DNA from 2 places in the Lacticaseibacillus rhamnosus genome. Region 2 is predicted to be linked to the other one. Evidence: riboswitches for the same ligand, from Rfam matches in the RefSeq annotation. Region 2 holds a riboswitch; the other holds the start of a gene.
The links. Region 2 has a riboswitch for thiamine pyrophosphate ahead of EL173_RS01795 (ECF transporter S component). Riboswitches for the same ligand answer to the same signal wherever they lie in the genome.

Region 1: it holds a riboswitch for thiamine pyrophosphate, as region 2 does, so the genes downstream of both, thiT (energy-coupled thiamine transporter ThiT) here and EL173_RS01795 (ECF transporter S component) in region 2, are expected to answer to the same signal.

Annotation. Positions count from the first base shown of each region.
Region 1 is NZ_LR134331.1:1,804,688-1,817,251, forward strand. It holds gene purH (bifunctional phosphoribosylaminoimidazolecarboxamide formyltransferase/IMP cyclohydrolase) at 1-270, opposite strand, end outside; gene purN (phosphoribosylglycinamide formyltransferase) at 271-840, opposite strand; gene purM (phosphoribosylformylglycinamidine cyclo-ligase) at 837-1,847, opposite strand; gene purF (amidophosphoribosyltransferase) at 1,844-3,298, opposite strand; gene purL (phosphoribosylformylglycinamidine synthase subunit PurL) at 3,274-5,490, opposite strand; gene purQ (phosphoribosylformylglycinamidine synthase subunit PurQ) at 5,477-6,163, opposite strand; gene purS (phosphoribosylformylglycinamidine synthase subunit PurS) at 6,160-6,420, opposite strand; gene purC (phosphoribosylaminoimidazolesuccinocarboxamide synthase) at 6,413-7,141, opposite strand; gene purK (5-(carboxyamino)imidazole ribonucleotide synthase) at 7,135-8,250, opposite strand; gene purE (5-(carboxyamino)imidazole ribonucleotide mutase) at 8,243-8,731, opposite strand; gene thiT (energy-coupled thiamine transporter ThiT) at 8,970-9,575, opposite strand; TPP riboswitch at 9,617-9,714, opposite strand; gene EL173_RS09265 (sugar porter family MFS transporter) at 10,235-11,656, opposite strand; gene ptsP (phosphoenolpyruvate--protein phosphotransferase) at 12,255-12,564, opposite strand, start outside.
Region 2 is NZ_LR134331.1:360,961-373,524, reverse strand. It holds gene EL173_RS01835 (APC family permease) at 1-746, opposite strand, end outside; gene thiD (bifunctional hydroxymethylpyrimidine kinase/phosphomethylpyrimidine kinase) at 1,136-1,987, opposite strand; gene thiE (thiamine phosphate synthase) at 1,989-2,618, opposite strand; gene thiM (hydroxyethylthiazole kinase) at 2,615-3,454, opposite strand; gene thiW (energy coupling factor transporter S component ThiW) at 3,505-4,005, opposite strand; gene tenA (thiaminase II) at 3,986-4,678, opposite strand; gene EL173_RS01805 (energy-coupling factor transporter transmembrane component T) at 4,792-5,439, opposite strand; gene EL173_RS01800 (ABC transporter ATP-binding protein) at 5,444-6,787, opposite strand; gene EL173_RS01795 (ECF transporter S component) at 6,794-7,360, opposite strand; TPP riboswitch at 7,561-7,650, opposite strand; partial or broken gene EL173_RS01790 (rhomboid family intramembrane serine protease) at 7,739-8,365, opposite strand; gene EL173_RS01785 (IS30 family transposase) at 8,425-9,441, opposite strand; partial or broken gene EL173_RS15270 (rhomboid family intramembrane serine protease) at 9,546-9,638, opposite strand; gene EL173_RS01775 (rhomboid family intramembrane serine protease) at 9,690-10,379, opposite strand; gene EL173_RS15265 (hypothetical protein) at 10,953-11,564, shown strand; gene EL173_RS15260 (ATP-binding cassette domain-containing protein) at 11,697-12,554, shown strand.

The DNA.
Region 1 (12,564 bases), 1.4 Mb from region 2:
ATCATGATCTGCTAGTGCCTGCATATGGGCAGGATCATCCCGCCGCGCCAAGATGCCGGCATGGATCTTAGGATGCAGTGTCTTAACTCGACCATCGAGCATTTCTGGAAAACCGGTTACTGCTTCTACGCCGGTCACCGCAACCCCAGCTTCAGCCAGTGCGCGATGGGTACCACCGGTTGAAATCAGTTCAAAACCGCGTTCAACCAGACCTTTTGCAAAAGGTACCAAACCAGTTTTATCAGAGACACTTAATAATGCACGCTTCACTTAAATCGCTCCTTCTTCAATGAGTTGCTTGACAGTTGCGGGAAAAGTTTGATGTTCCTGATGGTGAATGGCTGCTTCTAATTGTGCCAGCGTCATCCCCGGGCTTACGCGGACCGGATCCTGTGCGATGATTTCGCCGGTGTCGATTCCGGCATCTACGTAATGAACCGTCACGCCGGTCACTTTGACGCCATAATCAAACGCATCTTTAATGCCCTGCCGTCCGGGAAAACTAGGCAGCAGCGCGGGATGCAAATTGATAATTCGCTTGGGAAAAGCATTTAGCAAGGTTGGCCCGATGATCCGCATATAACCCGCTAAAATCAATGCATCTACAGGCGGCAACTGGCTTAAAATATAAGTTTCGGCCGCCGCTTTATTCGCATAGTCCTTAAAGTTCACAACTAAAGTCGGAATATGACGAGCAGCCGCTTTTTGAATCACCGGTGCTTGCATTTGATCACAGACTAAGACCGCAATTTGATAGTGACTGTCTACAGCCTGCGCGGCGTTTGCCAAGGCTTCAAAATTTGTGCCATTTCCGGACGCAAAGACAGCTAGACTTTTCATTTGCTTGCCACCTGCCATTGTATTTTGGCGCTTGGATCAGCAACCACGTGACCGATGACTTTGCTGCTTGGTAACGCCGCCTGAATCGTGGTGGCTGCATGTTCCGGGACGACCAAAATCATCCCGATGCCCAAATTAAACGTTGTCCGCATCGTGGTTTCACTCAAATGCCCGGCATGTTGCAGGCGATCAAATAACTCCGGTCGATGCCATGCCTGGGGATTAACCTGCGCACACAATCCTGCCGGTATCACCCGCGGTAGATTCTCGGTAATACCGCCGCCGGTAATATGCGCTGCGGCGTGGATCAAACCTTGTTGCATGAGCGGCAGCACCTGCTTAACGTAAATTCTGGTTGGCCGCATCAACGCCTGCATGACTTCCGATCCGTCTTCAAGCGTCTGACTCCCTAAATCAGTTTCAGCTAACAATTTACGCACCAGCGAGTAACCATTGCTGTGTACGCCTGAACTTGGCAAGCCAATCAAGACATCACCAGCAGCCACATCCTTAGGCAAACGATTCTGTTCGGAAACCAAACCAACCGCAAACCCGGCCAGATCATAATGATTTTGTGGGTACATATCCGGCATCTCAGCGGTTTCCCCACCGATCAACGCCATTTCCGCCTGCTGACAGCCATAAGCAATCCCGCGAACAACCGCTTCGGCCCGGGTTACATCAAGATGATCAACGGCCATGTAATCAAGGAAAAATAATGGCTGGGCACCGGATGCGAGCAAATCATTGGCCACCATTGCGACCAAATCAATCCCCACCGTTTCATGCGCATCACATTGCAATGCCAACAACAGTTTGGTACCAACCCCGTCTGTCGCACTAATCAAGGTTGGCTGCGGCACGGATGGCAACCGATAAGCGGCAGCAAAACCGCCAACACTGGCCAAAACATTGTCATTGGCTGTTTCTTTGGCTAACGTTGCAATACGTTTTACGGCTGCATCGCCGGCTTCAATGTCGACGCCGGCATCCTTATAATCTGTCATGCGCTAACCTCCGCTACATTAACTTTGAGTGATGCGACTTCCTTATTTAACGCCGGTGCATAATCATCAAGAGCAGTTGGATATTTGCCTGTAAAGTAGGCGACACATAAACCGCCATTAGGAGCCGTCGTTGGCAATCCGACGCTTTCTTCCAAGCCTTGTGTCGAAAGAAAGCCTAGCGATTCGACATCCAGTAAATCGCGCATTTCCGGTACGCTATGATTAGCCGCAAATAATTCACTAGTTGTCTGAAAATCAATCCCATAAAAGCAAGGAAAGCGCAGTGGCGGGCTGGCAATTCGCAAATGCACTTCAGCGGCGCCGGCTTCTTTCAACAATTTAACGATTTGCTTAGAAGTCGTGCCGCGAACAATCGAGTCATCAACTAACACAATGCGTTTTCCGGCAACAACCGGTTTGATCACGCTGAGTTTCATTTTGACGCTTTTTTCGCGTAACGCCTGCGTGGGTTGGATAAATGTCCGAGCAACGTACTGACTCTTCACCAAGCCCATTTCATAAGGAATTCCGCTGGCTTTGGCATAACCAATCGCTGCTGACAGGGATGAGTTGGGCACCCCAACGACAATATCCGCATCTGCCGGCTGTTCCCTTGCCAACCGCTCACCCATCCGCACCCGCGCCTGGTGAACATTGATGCCGTGGATGTCTGAATCCGGACGGGCAAAATAGATATACTCCATCGAGCAAACCGCTAACGATGTGTTGGTGGTGAAGTGATCCAAATGCAAGCCATCGTCATCGATCGTAATCAGCTCACCGGGTTGGATGTCACGGACAAAATCAGCCCCTACTGCATCCAACGCCGCGGTTTCGCTACAAACAATATAGCCGCCATCTGGCATGACCCCAACCACCATTGGCCGGAAACCATGCGGATCAACCGCTGCGTATAAGCCATGCTCGGTTAACAAGACAAAGGCGAACCCGCCGTGAACTTCATTCAGTGCCTTTTTAAGTTGAACCAGCCACGGTTGGCCAACCTGACGCCGAATCAAATGCATTAAAACCTCAGTGTCCGAGGTGGATTGGAAAATGGCCCCTTGACTTTCTAACTCACGCCGCAAACTGATGGCGTTGGTTAAATTGCCGTTATGCGCCAATGCAATGGCTTCATCAGAAAACCGAAAAAGCAATGGCTGTATATTTTCCAAGACGCGGCCGCCTGCTGTCGAGTAGCGCACGTGACCCAAAGCTGCCCGCCCCATCAACGGTGTCAATTGATCGGTATTGGTGAACACTTCACTGAGCAAGCCCAGACCATAATGGCGCCGCATACCATCTTTAGTTAAGCCGACAATTCCGGCCCCTTCTTGCCCGCGATGTTGCAGCGTATGCAAGCCCAGATGGGTAATGCTCGCAGCATTGGGATTGCCCCAAATACCAAAAACACCGCATTCTTCATTTAAGCCTTTTGGTTCAGATAGCATGGGAGTGCCTCCTCAAATGCAGTTTGCAATTCTTCAAGCGGAACCGAAAATTGATGACTAACCGTGGTGACGTCAAATTGCGGGGCTGCTTGTACCCGCCCGATTAACTCAGCCGGTCCATTTAGCGCCTCAAACGCTGCTTGATCTTCAGGAGCAACGGTGACTAAGAACCGCCCTTGAGTCTCGGAAAAGCCCCAACTCGTCGGCAAATCGACCTTAACTTGCGCGCCCAGCTGGTTCGTAAAGCCCATTTCAGCCAACGCCACTAACAAGCCACCATCGCTTAAATCGTGGGCTGCTGTCACAAGGTGTTGCCGAATCGCCGTTAATACAAATTGCTGATTGGCCTTTTCCGCATCGAGATCAAAGTCGAACAACCGCCCGGCAACTTCACCGGTTTGCAATTTCTGTAATTCGCTGCCATTGAAATCGCCGTGGGTTTCGCCGACAAGATAAAGCAAATCATCTGCATGTTTGAAATTCGCCGTGGTAATGGTGCTGAGATCTTCAATCAGCCCCACCATCCCAATCATCGGCGTTGGATAGATTGCTTTGCCATTAGTCTCGTTATAAAGCGAAACATTTCCGGAAATCACCGGTGCGTTAAAGGCTTTAGTCGCAGCAATGATACCTTTAGCTGCTTCGGCAAGTTCATAAAACGCTTCCGGCTTGGTCGGATCCCCAAAATTCAGGCAGTCGGTAATCCCTAAAGGTTCCGCACCGCTGGCCGCCAGATTGCGCGCCGCTTCGGCAACACTCATGGCCGCACCGACTTTTGGATCCAAATACAGATAACGGCCTTTGCTATCGGTGGTCATGGCAAGAGCGCGATGGGTCCCGCGAATGCGAATCACCGCGGCATCGCTACCAGGCAAGACAACCGTATTCGTTTGGACTTGTGCATCATAACGCCGATACAATGAAGACTTATCCGCAATCGTCGGCGTGCCCATCATGGCTTTCCAAGTCGCCACCGGATCAGTCACAATCGGGTCAAAATCAGGTGCCGGTTCAGCTAAGCGCGCTGGCATTTTGCCGACTTGCTCATAAATCGGTGCATCATCAGTCAATGAACTGACTGGAACATCGCAAACCAATTTGCCGTGATGATAAAGTCGATATTGATGGCCTTCAATCACATGTCCCACAACTGCAGCGTCCAAATCATACGCTGCAAACACATCAAGGACTTCCTGTTCAAAACCGGCCCGCACACACAACAACATCCGTTCCTGCGATTCTGATAACATGATTTCAAATGGCGTCATATTGGCTTCACGCTGTGGAATTAAGTCAAGATCCATTTCCATGCCGCTATTCGCCTTGCCAGCCATTTCAACACTGGAAGACACTAAACCAGCCGCGCCCATGTCCTGAATACCGACTAGTGCCTGTTGATGATCCTGCGTAATTTCCAGGCACGCATCCATCAACAGTTTCTCCATGAATGGGTCGCCTACCTGAACCGCCGAACGATCAGCCGCCTCTTCATCGGAAAAATCACCAGAAGCGAAACTAGCGCCGTTAATCCCATCACGCCCGGTTTTGGCACCGACATAAATCAGTGCATTACCGACTCCTGCCGCTTTGCCTTTTTGGATCTGATCCTTATCCATAATGCCGACACACATCGCATTGACCAGTGGATTGCGGGAATAAGTGTGATCAAAATTGGTTTCTCCGCCGACCGTGGGAATGCCGATTGCGTTCCCATAGCCACCGATACCGGCCACGATGCGATCAACTAAATGCTGCGTGTGCGGGAGGTTGAGATCACCAAAGGCCAATGAATCCAGCATGGCAACAGGCTTAGCCCCAATCGAGAAAATGTCGCGGATAATGCCGCCAACACCCGTCGCTGCGCCTTCATAAGGTTCAACCGCGGACGGATGGTTATGACTTTCGGCTTTGAATACCACTGCCTTGCCTTCGCCGATATCAATTACACCGGCACCTTCGCCAGGTCCCATCAAAACGCGGTCATTTTTGGTCCAGAACTGGCGCAAAATCGGCTTACTGTATTTATACGCACAGTGTTCACTCCACATGCCGCTTGCTAATCCGATTTCGGTATCATTTGGCTGATGACCAATCAACTCAGCAAACCGGTGATACTCATCTTCCGTCAATCCCAAAGCCAAATACGGTTTCTTTTCAGCGATGGCTTCTGGACTCATCTCAACGTGCGTCACGGACATGGACCCCTTTCGTTTGTTGCATCAATGACTTGAAAACGCCTAGGCCATCCGTACCGCCAAGTAATGCTTCAACGGCGCGTTCCGGATGCGGCATCATGCCTAAAACATTACCGGCTTCGTTCGTCACCCCGGCAATATCATGAAGACTGCCATTGGGATTGTCAGCATACCGGAAAACGACCTGACCATTGGCTTCCAAAGCTGCCAGCGTCTTGGGATCGGCGTAATAATTTCCTTCACCATGTGCAATCGGCAATGTCAGTTGTTCACCAACCTGATATTGATTGGAAAATGCTGTATCCGCGCGATCGACAAGCAACGTCACCGGTTCGCAAATGAAATTCAAATCCCGATTCCATTGCAAAGCGCCCGGCAGCAGACCCGCTTCGGTCAGAATCTGAAAGCCATTACAAATGCCCAACACATAGCCGCCTGCTTCGGCAAAAGCTTTCAACGCCGTCATCACTGGCGAAAACCGGGCAATCGCACCGCTACGTAAATAGTCACCGTAAGAAAAACCACCTGGCACCATCACCACATCATAACGACTTAAATCGGTTTGACTCGGCTTGATCAGCTCGCACTCAGCACCGGCAATGGTCTGAACGGCCCACTGTAAATCCAAGTCACAATTAGATCCGGGAAAAGAAATAACGGCCGCTTTCATGCCTCATCCTCCGTAATGGGTTCTAATTCAAAGCGATAAGTTTCCATGTTGACATTGGCAAGCAACTGATCGCAAATCGTATCGACTTGCTTTTCTACCGCTTCTTTGGTGCCGGTCAGCTTTAATTCAAAATATTTGCCGTACAACACATCGTCTACATTGTGATAATCCATGCGGGTCAAAGCAGTCTTGATAACTTCTGCCTTTGGGTCTAATACAGAGGGTTTGTACGTCACATAAACTTTAGCTTTAAACATGAGCCGCTCCTTTTTCTTGTAACCTGGCAAGCACTTCTTCATAAACAGGGGTTAAGGGACCGCGCGCTTGGCGGAAAACATCTTTATCAAGCGAATCACCGGTCTTTTGATCAACCAGACGGAAGTTATCCGGTGACAATTCATCGGCTAAGACCAAAGTGCCATCCGTTAACGTGCCATATTCAAGTTTAAAATCAACCAACGTGATCCCGACTTCATCAAAACGCTTGGTCAGATAAGCATTCACGCGATCAGTCAAAGCCCGAACTTGTTTGAGCTGTTCCGGGGTCGCTTCGTGTAAAGCAAAAATCTGGGCTTCGTTCATGAACGGATCGCCTAATTCATCCGACTTGTAATAATATTCATGAATTGGCGGATCAAGCTTCATCATCGGCTTGACATTGAACTTGGTCACAAAATGTCCGGACGCGTAATTGCGCACCACAACTTCTAACGGCAGCATGGTCGCCTTTTTAACAATCATGGTAGTGGCATCGGGAGAATCAATATAATGCGTAGGAATTCCGGCTGCCGTCAATTCTTTAAACAACAAGGTCGAGATGGCGCGATTCAATTCACCTTTGTGGGCAATCTGCGCCTTTTTCTCGCCGTTTAATGCTGTGGCCTGATTCGTATACGTCATCCATAAAACATCCGGATCATCTGTTGCAAAAACCTGCTTGGCCTTGCCGGTATATAGTAATGTGGTCTTTTTCACCATGCTGCCTCCATTTGTTTAAGTATGTCCATAACATCGCGCGCATCGGTCACCGTGATGTGGCCCATTTTACGGCCAGGACGGATCTCGGCTTTTCCATAATCATGCATGTGCCATTCTGGATGTTGCGGCCATTTTGCCTTGGCTTGGGTGAGATCATCGCCAAGCAGGTTTCGCATCACCGCTGGCTGCTTTAAGGTAATCGGCGGAATCGGTAGTCCGCAGATACTTAAAATGTGAGCGTCAAACTGGGAAAAGTTGCAAGCTTCAATCGAATAGTGGCCGGAGTTATGTGGGCGTGGTGCCAATTCATTTGCAACGACATTGTCACCTTCGAGAAAGAGTTCGACCCCAAGAACTCCGCGTAAGTCGAGTCCAAGTGCGATTTTAGTCGCCAGATCATCAATCTTTTCAGCCAAAACCGGTGAGATATGAGGTGCCGGTGCTAGTGTGAGATGCAAGATGTGGTTCTTGTGGCGATTTTCAACAATCGGGAATACCCGTACTTGATCGCGGCCATCGCGGGTAATCATCACCGAAGCTTCACGGTCAAACTGTTGGCGTTTTTCCAAAATGCAGGGACCGTGGGCTAGCAACTGCTCGGCTGCGGGTACATCAGCCATGGTGTTGATGTCTTGCTGACCATGACCATCATAACCGCCAGTCGTGGTTTTTAAGATGCTTGGCAAGCCGATTTTCTCAATGGCCGCTGTCAACGCCTCAGGCCGATCGACTGCCACAAAGGGGGTGACCGGTACACCATGCGTCTGCAGGAATGTTTTTTCCTTGATGCGATCGCGGGTTGTTGCAAGAATAGCTGTTCCTTGAGGGATTCGGGTTAAATCACGTACTGCTTCCAAAGCTGCTAAATCAACATTTTCAAACTCATAGGTTAAAACGTCCGATTCTTTAGCCAACTTTGTCAGTGCCGCTTGATCGTCGTATGGTGCCGTGATTTGAAAGTCTGCTACCTGACCGGCTGGTGAATTCGGCGTCGGTTCCAAAATGCCAACTCGATAGCCCATTGTCTTGGCACTTTGGGTTAACATACGTCCAAGCTGACCGCCACCGATAATCCCAATCGTGGCAGGTGAGGTAACCACATCAATCATTAAGTGTGGCCTCACTTTCTTCAGCCCGTTGCGTTTGTGCCTGACGGAAGGCCGCCAGCCGCTGACTTAATTCAGGACTTTGCAAAGCGAGGATTGATGCCGCGTACAAAGCAGCGTTCACAGCGCCGGCATCACCTATTGCCATCGTTCCAACTGGCACACCTCCTGGCATTTGCACAATCGACAACAAGCTGTCAACGCCATTTAATGTTCGTGTTTTGATTGGAACACCAATGACCGGTAGCAGCGTGTTAGCCGCTAACATTCCCGGTAAATGGGCAGCACCACCTGCACCCGCAATAATCACGCCAAAACCTTGATCAGCAGCATGTTTGCCAAATGCCGCCAGCTGGTCCGGCATCCGATGAGCTGATATCACGTGCTTTTCATAAGGAATATCAAGCGCCTCTAACTGTGTGGCAACTTGTCGCATGGTCGGCCAATCTGAACTTGATCCCATGACCACGGCTACTTTTTGCATCTCGTCCCCTGCTTTCTTTAAGATGTTTTGAGAATAGCACGTTAAGCAACAACATTCAACACTAAAATAGAACTATAACGCATATTATTCGTTTTAATGTTCGTGTTTTGCTCAAACCTGGTCGAGAACTCCAGCTTTTTAAAGCAAAAAAATAGCCTTAGAGACAATCTCATCTCTAAAGCTAACTTATTTTGAGAGCACACTTATCCCCCGACAGCGCCTTAACAAACTAATTGTTTTAGGCTGCTTTAGTGGAAAGTGATTTACCATCCTTTGCTATAAACAGTTGTGGTGCCACCGTGAGTAAAATACCAACAACCACGATTGCCAAAACGGTGCTGAACAAAGCCGATCCACCGTTGACGATCAGTGAATAAATCCACACATTCATGCCTTTTGGTGCGTAACTGCCCCAAAAAACAACTCCAGCGATGAAATGAATGAAGTACTTAGCAAAGGTTCCGACAATAATGCCAGCAAAAGCATAGCCGCTAGCTTTTACTTTCTCACCGCCGCGGACAGCCTTTTGAAATGATGCAAAAGTCAAGCCCATCAAGCCAACCAGCGTAAAGGCAATTGGATATTCCAAAAAGCCTTGAACCGGATTCAAAACACTGCCACCACTAAGGCCGCGGAGGATCAAATCAAGAATCCCCCATACAAACCCGGCCCACGCTGCAGGAATTGCCCCGCGCCGCATCGCCAAAACCGCGATCGGAATCAACCCATAGTTCAATTCAATCGCCGAAACACCGGTTGTATGCGGAATATAAGTCAACGCCATTGCAAACGCCGCAATAATCGCTGTTTCCAAAATCACAACCAGACGCTTATGTTGTTGCATAAAAAAAGCCTCCCAGTGAATCCCCACTCACAAAGAAGGTCGTTTCCGACATTCACAAATCCCTACGCTCGCACTAACGAACAGGTTCGAAGGGTCCGGGTCTCCCCGCTCTCAGCCAATGGCTCCCCTTTGTGAAGGTTCATCTAATTAATTGATACATTGTCATCGTACCAGACTTTATAAAAAGCGCAAACATTTTGTCCAGAACAGAGCGTGAGCCAGCCCGGTTAGAAACCGGAGCATAAGTGGCCTTGAGCGTGATGACCGGGTTTTGGTCATTGCGCTCAAGGTCCTTATGTGCAGGTTTCTGGGCTGGCGAACGCGTTTATGAGCGTATACTGGAGCGCTTAGAAACCGGAGCATAAGCGGCCTCAGACGTGATGGCCGGGCTTTGGCCATTGCGGCTGAGGTCCTTACACGCAGACTTCTGCGCCGGCGAACGCGTTTATGAGCGTTTACTGGAGCGCTTAGAAACCGGAGCATAAGCAGCTTTGAGCGTGATGGCCTCCTCTTAACCATTGCAGTGTGATCCATACATCCAGCTTTCTGCGCCATGAAGCACGTTATGGTAAACGCATTTTCCAAATTCACAAAGCAACCGGTCTCACCATCAAAACACACCGCACACCTCACCAAAAATTTTCAGCTCAACTTCAAAGCTACCGACTCAGACGAATTTTTTCATCCCGATGAAGTGTCTCCAAAGATTTTCCTGCTGTCTCCGGCACACACAAAATGACAAACAGCAAAGAAACGAGATTGGTGCCAATGAAACAAACAAAAGTCCAAAACATACCAATGCCTGCCAAGCCGATCGGGAAAAGAACGCCGACCGCAAAATTAGCGAGCCACAGGAAAAATGTCGCCGTTCCCATTCCCAAACCGCGTAATTGCTCGGGAAAAATTTCGGATAGAAGCAACCACGTCATCGGGCTAATAGCGCCTTGGAAGAACGCTAGAAAAATCATCATCATGGTGATGGTTGTAAATGCGCGCCATGAAGAGCCTGCAGGTAAGCGGCTCGCGAAGGTCACGCCAGTAATTGCAATACTAGTCCCGATTAAGCCGATGATCAGCAATGGACGCCGCGGAACATGCTTTAGCAACTGTAAGGTGACAAGGGTTGCTGCAACTGCAGTTACCCCATTGGCAATATTGGTGATTAAGGCACTATTACGACCAAATCCGGTCATTTGCAAAATCGAGGTACCGTAATACATCATGACATTGATCCCGGCAATCTGCTGAATCACGCCCAATCCTATTCCGATTAGCACTAGCCGCCGAATCCACTTAACCTTAAGCGCCGTGACCCGGACTTTCTTGTGTTTCGCGCTGGCCGCAATGGTTTGCTCCAAATGATCAAGTTCTCGCGGAACCTCTTGCGGTGCACGAAGAACCGACAAGCTCGCCTTTGCAGCTGCCTGTCGCCCTTTCATGACTAACCACCGTGGCGACTCCGGGACAAAATAAATGCCGATTCCCAAGACAATAGCAGGAATAACCGCCAACACAAGCATCCAGCGCCAAATCCCAGGCATATCACCAAAGTTTGTCCCTAACACGGCATTAAGGATGAACGCAAGCAACTGACCGGTGACGACCATCAATTCATTTTGGGTCACCAGCCGCCCGCGATGGCTTGTTGGCGCAATTTCGGCTAAGAAACTTGGCACTAACACGGAAACGCCACCAACCGCTAATCCTAGAATCAATCTTGCCCCAATCAGCCAAATAGCACTTGGCGCCATTGACGAAGCAAGCGTTGCCAGAAAAAATAATCCGGCTAATCCAGCAATTAACCGTTTGCGTCCATAACGATCACTAATACGCCCCACTAAAACAGCACCAAATGCTGCCCCAAGTGTCAAACTGCTGGTCACCCAGCCTTGCTGACCCGGAGCCAAGTGAAGTTCACTGGAAATAAATGGCAAGGCACCATTGATGACGCCGGTGTCATAGCCAAAAAGAAGGCCACCCATTGTTGAAATCAGGGCAACTAACCTTAAACGAACACGTGCGCTCATCAACGAATGGTGTCGTTGACGCAAGCCTGTCTTTGTTTGATTCTGCAAATACATGCAATTCCCCCTCATCGACTAGGTGAACCGCCATACCTACTAGCAAAGATCCGCATCGCAGCTCGACCATTTAGTTTACATAATAACCATAGCACTTTTCTGAAAAATCTGCAGAGCGTGAGCCAGCCCGGTTAGAAACCGGAGCATAAGTGGCCTTGAGCGTGATGGCCGGGCTTTGGCCATTGCGCTCAAGGTCCTTATGTGCAGGTTTCTGGGCTGGCGAACGCGTTTCAACAAGAGCGTGAGCCGGCGCGCTTAGAAGTCGGAGTGTAAGTGGCCTCAGACGTGATGGCCGGGCCTTGGCCATTGCGACTGAGGTCCTTACACGCAGACTTCTGCGCCGGCGAACGCGTTTCAGAGCGTGAGCCAGCCCGGTTAGAAACCGGAGCATAAGTGGCCTTGAGCGTGAGGACCGAACTTTGATCATTGCGCTCAGGGTCCTTATGTGCAGGTTTCTGGGCTGGCGAACGCGTTTCAGAACGCCACAATCCAGACTTGTGCCCCATCTTCCGTCAAGAGATCACAACCAATTTTTCAATTCCAAACAAAAAAGCGTCAACCCTAGAAAGGATTGACAGCTTCTTTAAATCAATACATTTTATTGTCCGGTAGTCTTCTTAACCAGATCAGCGTTTTCGTCGTTTGAAATATTTTCATTCAACGCAACGTCAGCCATCTTGGCCATGTCCTCGGTGGAAAGCCGCTTCATCAAGCTGCGAACCTTAAGAACAGAAGTTGCAGACATGGAATATTCATCAAGTCCCATACCAAGCAATAATGGAACCATGATTGGATCGCCAGCTGCTTCACCACACATACCAGCCCATTTGCCTTCCTTATGCGCTGAGTCAATAACATGCTTAACCAGTCGCAAGATGGATGGGTTATATGGTTGATACAAGTATGAA
Region 2 (12,564 bases):
CCGGTCATCAGTGCCAGTGCCCACATCGCTTTAGGAAATTGCTTCTTCGGGTTCCGCAACTGCGCGATATACGTGGCCCCCAGCTCCGCACCGGAAGTGGCAAAAATCAACAGCCCGGTTGTCGCAAAATAATGCAGTGAAAAGTGGGGTCGAAATGCGTCCCAGCTAAAGTGCGTGGCTGAGGGCATCCCCTTAGCCAATCCCGCCGCGGTCAACGCCACAAATAGCACCGCCATCAAAAACATGGCTGCCCCGCCGATGAGCGACATCACTTCAAGCGACCGCGAGAACAGATTCTCCAAGACGATGAATAAAAGAATAATGGCAAAAGTTAGCAAGCCAAATGTCAGATTCGACATCCGCTTACCCAAGCTATTGTCGCCGAGAATCATCCACGAAAGCGCCACAATAACGGCATTTGACACGTCAACCAGATAAGGCAGCGTCTGAGCCCAATAAATCCAGCTGGTCCAATAACCCCAGGTATCCCCCAGCGTCCGCCGCATCCAGGTTGCCAACCCGCCGCCTTCATCAGCCCGGGTAAAAGTCGTCCCCAGCTGTGCCGCAATCAATGCATACGGGACGATGTTGACGATTAATAAAATCACCCAGTTGATCACAACAGACAGGCCTTGATTTTGAAACGGGTAGAAGATGTTTTCAAAACCAATAACCGTAATAAAAACAAGCAAACTTAAAACTGGCCAGCTCATATAACGCTGGGGTGTCAGTTCATTTTCTTGCACAATTTAATGCCTCCAAATACAAACTAGGAGTGTGGGTCGCTTAAGCTTCCAAGTTACCGGGCACCAAGCTGACTTGCGTGGGTTCTGATCGTCAGGTTAAACGTATCCGACTGCCATTTTGATCACCGGTCATCCACCGATTTAATGACGGTAACCCAGACAGTCAGCCACGCTTTTGAACACCGATCGAGAACCTCGCATCTCCTTGCCGTAAGTATAAATGAAGCTTCATAAAAATAATAGTGTTTCACAGCGCTGCGCTAGTCTATACCAGCGTTTCGGATCGTTGTTACACGGGAAATGGTAGCGTTTCATAAAAATATTTTTACTAAAAAATAAGTCACCCCATCATGATGAGTGACTTACTTTTGATTTTTCTGGTTAGGTTGCTATCCCTGCAAACCAGCCGATGATTTTACCGCGCTCACCTGAACGTCTTCGCTTAACGTTGCCCAATGATTGGTCGGCCCGTGTCCATGGCCCACAAAAATGCCTTGGCTAATGGCGCCTTCAAGAAATGCTTTGGCTGTGATAATCGCCTTCTTCAGTGACTCGCCCTTTGCCAATTCGGCCGCAATACAGGCGGAAAAAGTGTCGCCGGTACCGTGCGTATTGCCAGTGGCGATGCGCGGCGACCGTACCCAAAAACTGCTGCCGTCTGCTAACAAAATGAAGTCTGAAGCTTGAGCGTCTTGACGGTGGCCGCCTTTGATGATGACATTTTTGACGCCGAGTTCCTGAATCGTTTGCGCTGCCGCTATCATATCGGCTTCACGCTTAATGGGATGCCCCACAATGATTTCTGCTTCCGGCAAGTTTGGGGTCACCACATCGGCTAGCGGCAATAGTTCCTGCTTAATCGTCGCAACGGCTTCCGGGGCCAGCAGCGTTGCCCCACCTTTTGCGACCATAACGGGGTCCACGATCAACGGACCGAAATTGACCTGTTTAAGATTGCGGACAACGGCGTTCACATGCTCACTATCGGCTAACATACCGGTTTTGCATGCCTTGATCGCAAAGTCTGCCGCCAATGATTGAAATTGTGCATCAATGAAATCGCCAGGAATCGGCAAACTGGCCTGGACGCCATATGTGTTTTGCGCCGTGAGTGCCACCACAATACTCATGCCAAACACATGACGTGCCTGAAAGGTTTTGAGATCCGCCTGCATACCGGCACCACCGCCTGAATCCGAGCCAGCAATGGTGACGACTTGAGGCGTGCTGTTAATCGTCATTTTATAACACCTCTTTCAGTTTAGCGCTGAGGGTCTGGACCTTCTGTGCCGTATCCGGAGCCTGCATGATCTCGCTGACAATCGCCACGCCGGCAATTCCGGTTGCCTTAAAGGTGTCAAGATTATCCGCCTTAATCCCACCAATCGCCACCACCGGAACAGAGACTGCCGCTGTGATTGCTTTTAGCGTTGCCAGTGACGTCAACGGAGCAGCGGCCTTGGTTTGGGTTGGAAAAATAGCGCCCACCCCAAGATAATCAGCACCGGCCGCAACCGCAGCGGTGGCAGTCGCAACTGTTTTGGTCGAGACGCCCAGTATTTTGTCGGAACCAAGCAACTGCCGCGTAACCGCAACCGGTAGTTCATCATCGCCAATATGCACCCCGGCTGCGTCGACTGCTAAACAAACATCCACCCGGTCATCAATGATCAACGGAATCCGATAGCGGTCGGTGATCAATTTGACCTGTTTTGCCAGCGCGTAATAATCACGGGTTGTCAGGGATTTTTCCCGTAATTGCACCATTGTGACGCCATTTTCACACGCCGCGGCAATCTTGGCTAAAAAAACTTCAGGCGAATCGGCGTACCGGTTGGTGACTAAATAAAGTTGTAAAGCTTCTGCATTCATAGTGCCTGTCCTTTCACCTTTTGAATCCAATCTTGATGCGTTGCCAACAAGGATAATTGATCCAGCGTCCTCTCTCTAAATGACGCGAGGCCGCCGGTGTTTTCGGCTGCAGCCACTTCACCGCAACAATTAAAATAGCTAACGGCAACGACCACAGCTGCATCGTTTGTGAGCCCTACCCCAAGCAGCGCTGCAATCAAGGCACCAACGATATCACCGGTTCCCGTGAAGCGATCCAGTTGCAAGACGCCATTTTCCAGGCGCCACTGGCCATGAGCGCTGACCACCAAGTCTGTTTGCCCGGTTGCCAAAAAAGTGGTCGCAGGAAAACGCCGGGTCAACCGCTTCAACGCTTCAGCAAGTTCGGAAAATGCAGCAGGGCTTTGATCTAGCTGGCTGCCATCCACCCCGCGACCGGTACTTTTCAGACCACTAAAGCGGCGCATCTCGGAAATATTGCCTTTAACCACATTCGGGTGATTCGCCAACAACTGATGCCCTAATTCATATCGCAATTGGGTGGCGGAAACACCGACTAGATCAACCACAACCGGGGTATGCGTTTCAGCAGCAAAACTACCCGCCGCTAGCAGACTCTTTTCACGTTCTGGCGAGATATGTCCTAAGTTAAGCAGTAAGGCATTATTTTGGGCAAAAAATTCCGGAAACTCCTGCACGGCATCGGCCATTACCGGCTTGGCATCAATGTACAAAAGCGCATTGGCCATGGACTCGACTGTAATTTCATTGGTAATGCATTGAACTAACGGCGATGAAGTCAGTGGCAAGGCGGATTCAAACGCCTGTTTAAAGCTTGTGGTTACGGATTGATTCATGGGGTATGTGCCTCCTATAAATTATTCTTTTTGAAGTGCGGGTAAAGCGGTTAAAAGATCTTTTGCAGCCGGCGGGTTAAGCCACTATGGTCAAGTTCGTATAACACAAACAAGGCAATCAGCGAGCCGGAAATCGCGCCGCCGAAAAATCGCGGTGTGTAGACGAACCAGTATAGCGACTGACTGCTGCCGGTGAACCAAACCATCACCGGGTATGACAACAGCGAGCCAATCAAACCGGTGCCGAGGATTTCACCAGCTGCTGCCCATACCGACCGCCTGCCAATGCGATAACCGATTCCAGCCAACAGTGCGCCAAACACCGCGCCGGTTAAAGCAAGCGGCGGGATGCCCAATAATGTCATCCGCAGCAGCGCACAGGCAAAGGCCATAACTGTGGCATAAAGCGGCCCCATAACAACGGCAGCAACAATATTGACAACACTCGACATCGGCGCCATCCCTTCAATTCGAAATAAAGGTGACAGCACCACGTCCAGTGCGATCATCATGGCCAATATTGCTAGCCGTTTAACGCGATTTTGCGTCATTGTTGCGACTCCCTTCCGGCCACTTTTCCAGGTGATAGGCCATCTCCCAAAAGCTGTATTCCATCTGGGTACTGATTCGAAAAGCGGTTAGCATCTGCTGCTGTTCTGCCGATGTGCTGTGATCGTATAATCGATTGACCAATGCCACCGCGGCCTGCTGATCATCCGCGTTGGCCGCTCCGCTGTATGTTTCAATCCAGCGTTGATAAATTGGCACCGGTGATTGGCGCTGGGCTAGATATTGCCCGACTTCTTGATATAACCACGGACACGGCAACATCCCCGCGATGGCCACGTGCGGCGTTCCGGCAACTAATTGGCGATACATATGCGATACATAATGGTAGGCGGTCGGCGCAATGGCAGTTGCTGCCACTTCTGCATCGGTGATCATCAGCGTGTCAAAAAAGTCCCGCCGCACCGCCAACTCGCCTTCTGTCAGTCCCGCGGCGGATTGCGCTGCATAAGCTTTCAGGTCTGATTCCTGAGCCTGCTGGGCGATTAACGCATACAACCGGCTAAAATGTTTTAAATAATACGCATCTTGAATGAGATAATAGCGGAAAATGGCCGGATCAAGCGTCCCGGCTTGCAATTCAGTCAAAAACGGATGGGAAAAACTGCCTTCCCAGTACGGCACAACTTGTTGCCGGGCAATTTTGGAAAATTTCATAAGCACTCCTTCATTAATGATTTTGTTATAGCTCGCGTTAGTCTGTCGCGGGCGGTGTCGGCCGCTGCACAATCGCTTAAACATCGCACGACCACGTCTTTTTGATCCTCAAACTAACGGGCAATTAGATTCAAAAGGACAAAGCCCCCCACCATGGCGATCAAGCCGCGCCATGAACTACGGATGGTTTGGTGAACCGTTCGCGTTGCTCCTTCGGTATAACCATGGGCATACATGGCTTTGACGTACTGGTCCTGCCACGACATAGCAACAAAAATCACCTTCACATAAATCATCGGCGACCACGCGTGCAACTTTTGGCCACGTAACAGACTCGCCTCACGAATAGCAGCCACTTCATGCATGATCTGCGGCAAGGCGTGAATCACAACCAGTAATCCGTAAACAAAATTAGGGGATAATTTATGCTGCTCCAGCCATAACAGCAAGGTCTCTAAGTCAACCCCGATAAGAAACACCAACCCTAACGCGGTGAAAGCATAGGTGCGAACCCACAGCAGCAAAGCGTAAGTCGTATCCGTACCATGCAGGGTAATTGCCCAATACGTGCTGGCAGCCGGGATCAACGGTAACAAGGCCAAAACGACGAGACTTTTAAACGCCCGCCGCCATATTAAAAAACCGCTTGCCAGTCCGATCAACGCCACATTAAGGCTCACCGCATGGCTAAAAGATATTTCAAGTGTCAGCAGCAGAATAAATAAACTCAGATTTACTGCATTGGTCTTTTTTACTGGCATCATGTCACTCCTGTAGAATGTGTAACCGGTGATCGGCAAGTGCCACATGCTGGTGACTGATGCCAGCTAGCGGAGCCAGTCGGTGCGTCACAATCAAAAACGCCTGCTTAGCTGCTTTTTCCTTGATCCACGCGGCAAAAAAAGCACAGGCACGTTCATCTAATCCGCTAAACGGTTCATCCAACAGCAAAAAAGTTCGCTCCAGACTTAACATTGCGATCAGCTGCACCATTTTTTTCTGGCCTTCGCTCAGGTGATACAGGCTGCCGGTTTGTTTTTCTGTCAATCCCAAATAGGCAAGGGCAGCTGCCTGGCGTTTGCGTACTTTTGGCGTCAAGGCTGGCCCAAATGCAAGTTCATCGGCGGGAGTCAATGTGACAAACTGCTTGCCGGCATCCTGTACCGCCAATGTCATCGTCCGGTACAGTTTTTTAGTGCGGCGTAATCGGCGGCTGTCGAGAAACATCCGGCCGCGATACGGATGCAACTGCACCATTGCCCGCAGCAAGGTTGACTTGCCGCTACCATTAGCGCCTGTCAAAGTCGTGATACCGGTATTAAACTGCCATGTCGGAGCCTGCACCAAAATTTGGTGATTCCGGGCGCAGACAACTTGGTCAAATCGTAGCAACGAAACGGTGGCTGCATTGGCTTGAGTTAAGTCAAACTGGGTGGGAATCGTGGTCAAAGTTGTGAGTGGCAGCCTGGTCAGCTGGCCGTCTTTCAAAGCAACTAGCGCATCGGCTACTCCGGCGTAATCACGCAAATCATGATCCGCAATCACAATCGTTTTGCCAGCATCGCGCAATCGCCCTAACTTGGTAATCAACTGCTGGCGACTGACCGGATCAATACTGGCAAACGGTTCATCCAGCAATAAAATGGGCGGATTCATCGCTAGCAAAACGGTTAATGCTGCCCGCTGCTTTTCACCACCGGAAAGTGTCTGCAAGTCACGATTTAACAACGCTTGCGTATCGCCCAGCGCCACGGCCTGCTTACTTCTTTGGATCATGGCTGTTGCAGACAAGCCGAGATTCTCCAACGCAAAGGCAAGTTCGCCGCTTAACGTCCGCATGGTAAATTGTTGATCAGGATTTTGGAACAACATCCCGACCTGCTGCGCTTTTACCTGCATACTGGCTCCACTGAGATCATGATTATCAAGCAAAATCGTGCCGGAATAGGTCATCGGCGCAAACCCGGCGATTAAATTGAGCAATGTGGATTTGCCACTACCGCTATCACCTGTCAGGACCGTTAACGCACCTGTCGCAAACTCAAAACTCAGGTGATCAAACAACGGCGTTTCCCGGTGGAACTGCAAATCTTTCAACCTAATTCCCATTGGCTTTTACCTGCCAGCAAGTCGCTTGACACCGGCTGCTTGCTCGTAAAGCTTCATGACCAACTGCACCAAAACGACGCCAAAGAAAATAACGGACAATAAACGTACCGTGACCAAGCCTAAGATCATGCCGAAGCTGTACGCGCCATAACCCAGCTTGAAGTATTCATAAGTGAAACTAAACAAGGTGGTGCCCACTGCCGCCAAAAGCAAGCTCACCGTGTCATAGCGCCGGTATCGCGTCACAATAAATCCGGCCTCGCTACCTAGTCCCTGAACAAAACCGGATAGCAAAACGGCAGGGCCAAAATAAGAGCCATAAAGCATTTCGGCCAACGCAGCCAGACACTCACCAAGAATTGAACTCCCTTTCTTCCGCAACAGCATGGTCGTCATCGGTGCAGCCATCACCCACATACCAAACAGAATCTCGTTAGCAAAAGGTGCATAGCCCAGTGGTGTCAAAGCCGCCGCCAACACGGCATAAATTGCATCGGCACCCATGAAGACACCACCAAACAAGAAGGCTAAAAACGCCAACAAGACCACGTCACGCAAAGACCATTTATCCATCAAAAAAGCCCCTCTTTCTTCGAACAAAAGACAGACGGGGGCCTAAGCAGTCACAATCAGTCATAACCATGTTTATGTGTGAATCTCCATCAACTTCTCCCGCCAATCGGTTAGCGAACAGGTCAACTCAAAGAAAAAGGACCCGACACCAAACACTGGCGGGGTCCATGAAATCACAAATAAGCATCGTCATAAAACGATTGATCTTAGCGACATTTCCCTGCGGCAGTACTAACTGCATCAGGTTCCATGGGTATTATCTCAGCTTTTCAGCACCCCAAATGTTTCTATTCGATTGTAAAGGCAGTATAGCATGTTTTATTTGAAACCGCTAGCACTTGGAAATCAACCGTGACTAGACGCTGTCAATTTCTAAGCCTAATCACCACGGAGCGCCTCAATTGGCTCGCACAAATGCGTCAATCGTTTCTTCCGATTCCTTTGTATCAAAATCACCAAGACACATCCAATGCCAACAAGAAAACCGCACGAATGCCCAATCTGCTCATAGATTCTCGTGTCTGATAGTTCTTGATAAGGCCAGTATCCGGTTGTGAAAACGTAAAGAATTACGCCAAATGCAACAACTTTTGTCAACGGTGAAAAGGCAGGTTTACTAGTTACAAGTGCCAAAACTGCTAATGGAAATAATCCGTATACCGACATCGAAACACCATTAAACCGCTCAACATAGCTGCCAATTCCTAGGTGTGATTGAATAAATCCTCCAAATCCAAAGCAAAACAGCAACTCCCCTGCCCAACTGCAGATAAAGAAGCTAATGACGAACGCAGCCTTACCAAGTTTCCATTCAATAAACGGTCCTAAAATTATAATGGCGAACATATTGGGCAATAGGTGATTTTCCCAATCATAATGAAAAACGCTGCTCGTCACCACCCGCCATAATTCTCCTCTTAAAACTGCGGGAATATTGCCCAAAAAGTCACCCGAGGGAATTAGATAAACGTTAAGCAATACATAAAAGAGCAAATAACATAATACCCTCAATTTTCAAGTCAAGTGCAACGATGATAACGAATTCTTGATAGTGGTCTAGGCTGTTACGCCATGCATCGGTAGTAATCGCATGGGCGAAGATAGTTCAGAATACGTCTGGGACGATGGTTCAGTGCGGATTGGACTGCTTGAATTTCAACCAGGGTAACTGCTCTGAGAGACTTCCCTTTCGGGAAGAATTCCCTAAGCAGTCCATTGGCGTTCTCGTTTGTGCCACGCTCCCAAGGCGAGTACGGATGTGCGAAGTAAATCTGGGTTCCAACAATCTCTGATAACTTGGCAAACTCGGAACCATTGTCAAAAGTGATACTCTCAAATTCCTTGGCCCCGTAGTCGTCGATCGTGTCCTGCAAGGCTTTAAGGCAGGTGCCCGCATGATAGTCAGGAATCTTGACGATGATCTCAGTCCGGCTGTACCGTTCTGTGAGCGTCATTAATGCTGGCTCATCAGCTAAGCGAATACCTTTGACCAAGTCGCCTTCCCAATGTCCCACGCCTGTGCGGTCATTCACGGCCGCAGGACGCAACTCGATTGAGTCGCCGTATATCTTCTTATTCTTGCGCTTGTGGGCGTTCTTATAGCCTTTGATGCGGCGTCGGAGCTTCTTGGGAAGTGTCATGTTGTCTAGCTCAAGCAGCCCGGCGTCGATGTAGCGATACACAGTTGTCGTTGAAGGGCAAGCCTTGCCCTGGTCGCGATAGAAGTGTACGAAGCTATCAACGCTGTGTACGCGCGGCTTACGAGTAAGCTCCCTGGCGAGAGCCTTGAAGAACGCACGGCCGGTCTTAAGAAAGGCGTAGTGACCGGTTCTATCGCGTTTACGGTCGTGCATGGCTTGGGCAGTTTCCGCAAGATAGACTTGATGCGAGTGACGCTTCGAGTCGAGCTGAGTTACAGATCCACGCGTGATTTCTCGTGAGATTGTCGCTTTACTGCGATGAAGCTTCTGTGCAATCACGGTCGCGGTGTCACCAGCAGCCTGAAGGGCCTGAATTGTAGCACGGTCGCTAAAACTGAGTTGTTGGTAATGCTTGTGGGTGTTAGTCTGAGAGTGGGTCATGAAGATTCCTGCTTTCTTGTTTAGCTAGCACTAACAAGAATAGGTCTTCATGGCCTTTATGGTCTAGTCGTCAGGGTGTTGCACTTGAATTGTAAACTGGGGAAATAACATAATACCAAAATACCACAGATGAAGCATGTTCCCTTAGCTGCTAGAAACACCGATAGCAGATTCACTCTTCGCAACTTCGCCAGCATAAGCCCACCCCATTTTTCAAAATTGTTTGTGTCAATCCGTCCGTGAGAAGCTCAGTTATTCGACTTTGCCAAAAAGAAGTGACGTTGCTTCAAATTTTTCAAAGTAAAAATGCCGAGCGCGCAAACAATTCCGCCCAGTACACCGCACAACTGGCCAATTCGAACAACGATTGCAGGATCTGACCTATTCGCATTAGCCCAAAACACCAGAATCAAGTCACCTAGAAATGCTCCGGTCGTAACGAGCTTTGTCAGCAGAGAAAACGGCGGGCTTTTAATGGCAAATACCAATCCGGCTAACGGAAACAGGGCATAGACTGCCAAGGTTGCGCCATAAAATGCGTCAATATATGTATTCAGGCCAACAGTTGACTGAATAATGCCATTAAAGCCAAAGCAAATAAGCCCGGCTCCGATCCAACTGGCCGCAAAGAAACTGATCACAAACGCACGGCTGCCAATCTTCCATTCAATAAACGGACCAATCATCAGAATTGCAAGCACCGTCTTTATGAGTGGCTCCCAATCCGAAAAGTAAACCGAACTTGTCACAATCCGCCACAACTCGCCCTTAGAAATTGACGAAATATCCCCCAAAAGATCGTTAGCGGGAATTAGAAACGTACTTGTCAAAGTTGAAAATAGTAAAAAACAAAAGTACAAGGCGCAGCAAATCAGCAGCGTCCCCTTTGCTGCCAAAAATACTGATAAAAGATTTAACGTTCTTAATTTTGCTAGCATGCAAACATCCCCATTTTCTCCACGCCGAAGCTGTAATATCTAACGAGTCAGCCCGGCTTTATGAATCAGCTTGTGAGTATTGACGCTCATTGTAAAGAAAGTCATCATTCAAACTCACGGTGCATACTCGATCCCTATACATCTAGCGGCTGTTAGATAAACAATTTGCAATTTTATAATGAATAGTACACTAAAATTTAATGACGTCAAGTATTTTATCCTTAAAAAGAAATATTATTGACGTTTTGTATCACTAATAATATCCAAAAACATTTATATAATAGAATAAAATTTATAAAGTGATGGACATCAATTAGTATTAGCTTGTTTAAAAATGAATTCCGATATTAATATTTAAAACATCAATTATCGTCATCATCGTCTGTCATTCAAGATCGATTCAGCTGAATTGTAGCGGTAATAGCGGCCATCCCTGTTGAAGGATCACTTCCGCTAAATTAAGACTTTGCTGACACTGCTTTAGCAACGAACACGATCAACTTAACTGTATTCCGCATGCCAGCACATGCTATAATCATCCTAAATATTAGAAAACGATAAGAAGATGCAAACATGGTTAAAACCTTAGTCAATTTTCTAAATTTATACTGGAAGAGTTTGCGTGAGTTCTTTAAAGCGTCACCCTTGTACGCAACCATTCTTTTCATTCTGGTGCCAATTCAGTCCGTTCTACCTGCAGCAACGATTGCCGGTTCTCAGGCGCTTTTGACTGCATTAAGTCACCACGATTCACCGCTCGCACCAGCTGTCGTTTGGAGTGTCTCGGTGATCGCCTTGGGTATTGCCGGGCCGGTTGTCACGTTAACGCAAGGCTTACTGACAGACCAACTTGTCGCACATATCAATCTTGCCTTGATGGCGCACGCCAAAAAGCTCAAAGGCATCGCAACATTTGAAACAGCGACCTATTATGACGAGCTGGAGTTTATTCGGTCCCAAGCCAGCTGGCGGCCGGTCAACTTGATCGTTTTCGGCCTAGACCTTCTGCGGGGAACCTTATCAATCGTGTCATACATCGTCCTATTGTCACAGTTTAATTTTGTTGTGATCTTGTTGGTTTTATTACCGATTATTCCGCAAGCAATTTTCACCTATAAGATCCAACAAGACGCCTTTGAAACGATGGTGGACAGAAGCCCGCAATCCCGTAAAATGCAATACTAAGCCAAAACGTTACTGGCGAATACGGATGCCAAGGAAGTTCGGATTTTTAATGCCTTTGATTTTTTTATCAAGAAGTATCAGCATACATTCCAGCAAATTCACCGTCGCCTCAGTCAAGTCCGTCTGAAGCAAATGCGTATTTCAGGTGTCTATGCCTTCATCAACGGAGTGGCGCTGGTTGCTTCACTGTATTTAGTCATCGTTGGCATTCAAAATGGCAACTATCCTGTGGCTTCCTTACTCACATTTGCAGTGACCGTCGTTTCGTTGTCCCAAAGTCTGGGAAGTTTAGTCGAAAGCTCAAGCCTGTTGTATGATACGTTGTTATTTATGCAGAAGTATTATCAATTTTTGAACAAGAAAGACGCCTTAACCACACCCCAAAATGCCGCAGCTTTGCCAGACAAACCATTTGCAATTGAATTTCGCGATGTTTCTTTTGCTTACCCTGAAACGAATCACAAAACCGTTTTACAACACGTCAATTTTAAGCTTGATCCCGGTACAACTGTGGCGGTTGTGGGCGAAAACGGCTCTGGTAAGTCCACGCTGGTTAAGCTCTTATTACGCCTATACGATGTTTCTTCGGGTCAGATTTTAATTGACGGTACGCCGATAGAGCAATTAAACGTTGATGCTTATCGCCACCAAATTCGCGTTGTCTTTCAAGATTATTCCAAGTTCAACTTGTCACTGCTGGAAAGCGTGGGTATTGCCGATCTGCCAAACTTTAACGCGCAGAATGTTGAATTGGCACTGAAAAAAGCCAGTGCATGGGATAACTTTTCAAACCAGCAGATTAACTTACAAACGCACTTTGGCAAGCAATATGAAGATGGCATTGAAATCTCTGGTGGCCAGTGGCAAAAGATTGCCATTGCCCGGGCTTTCTTAAATGACGACCATGCCCACCTGCGATCCTGGATGAACCAACCGCTGCAATTGATCCGCGCAGTGAGTTTGAAATTTATCAACATTTTGCCGAGCTAAGTCAAAATAA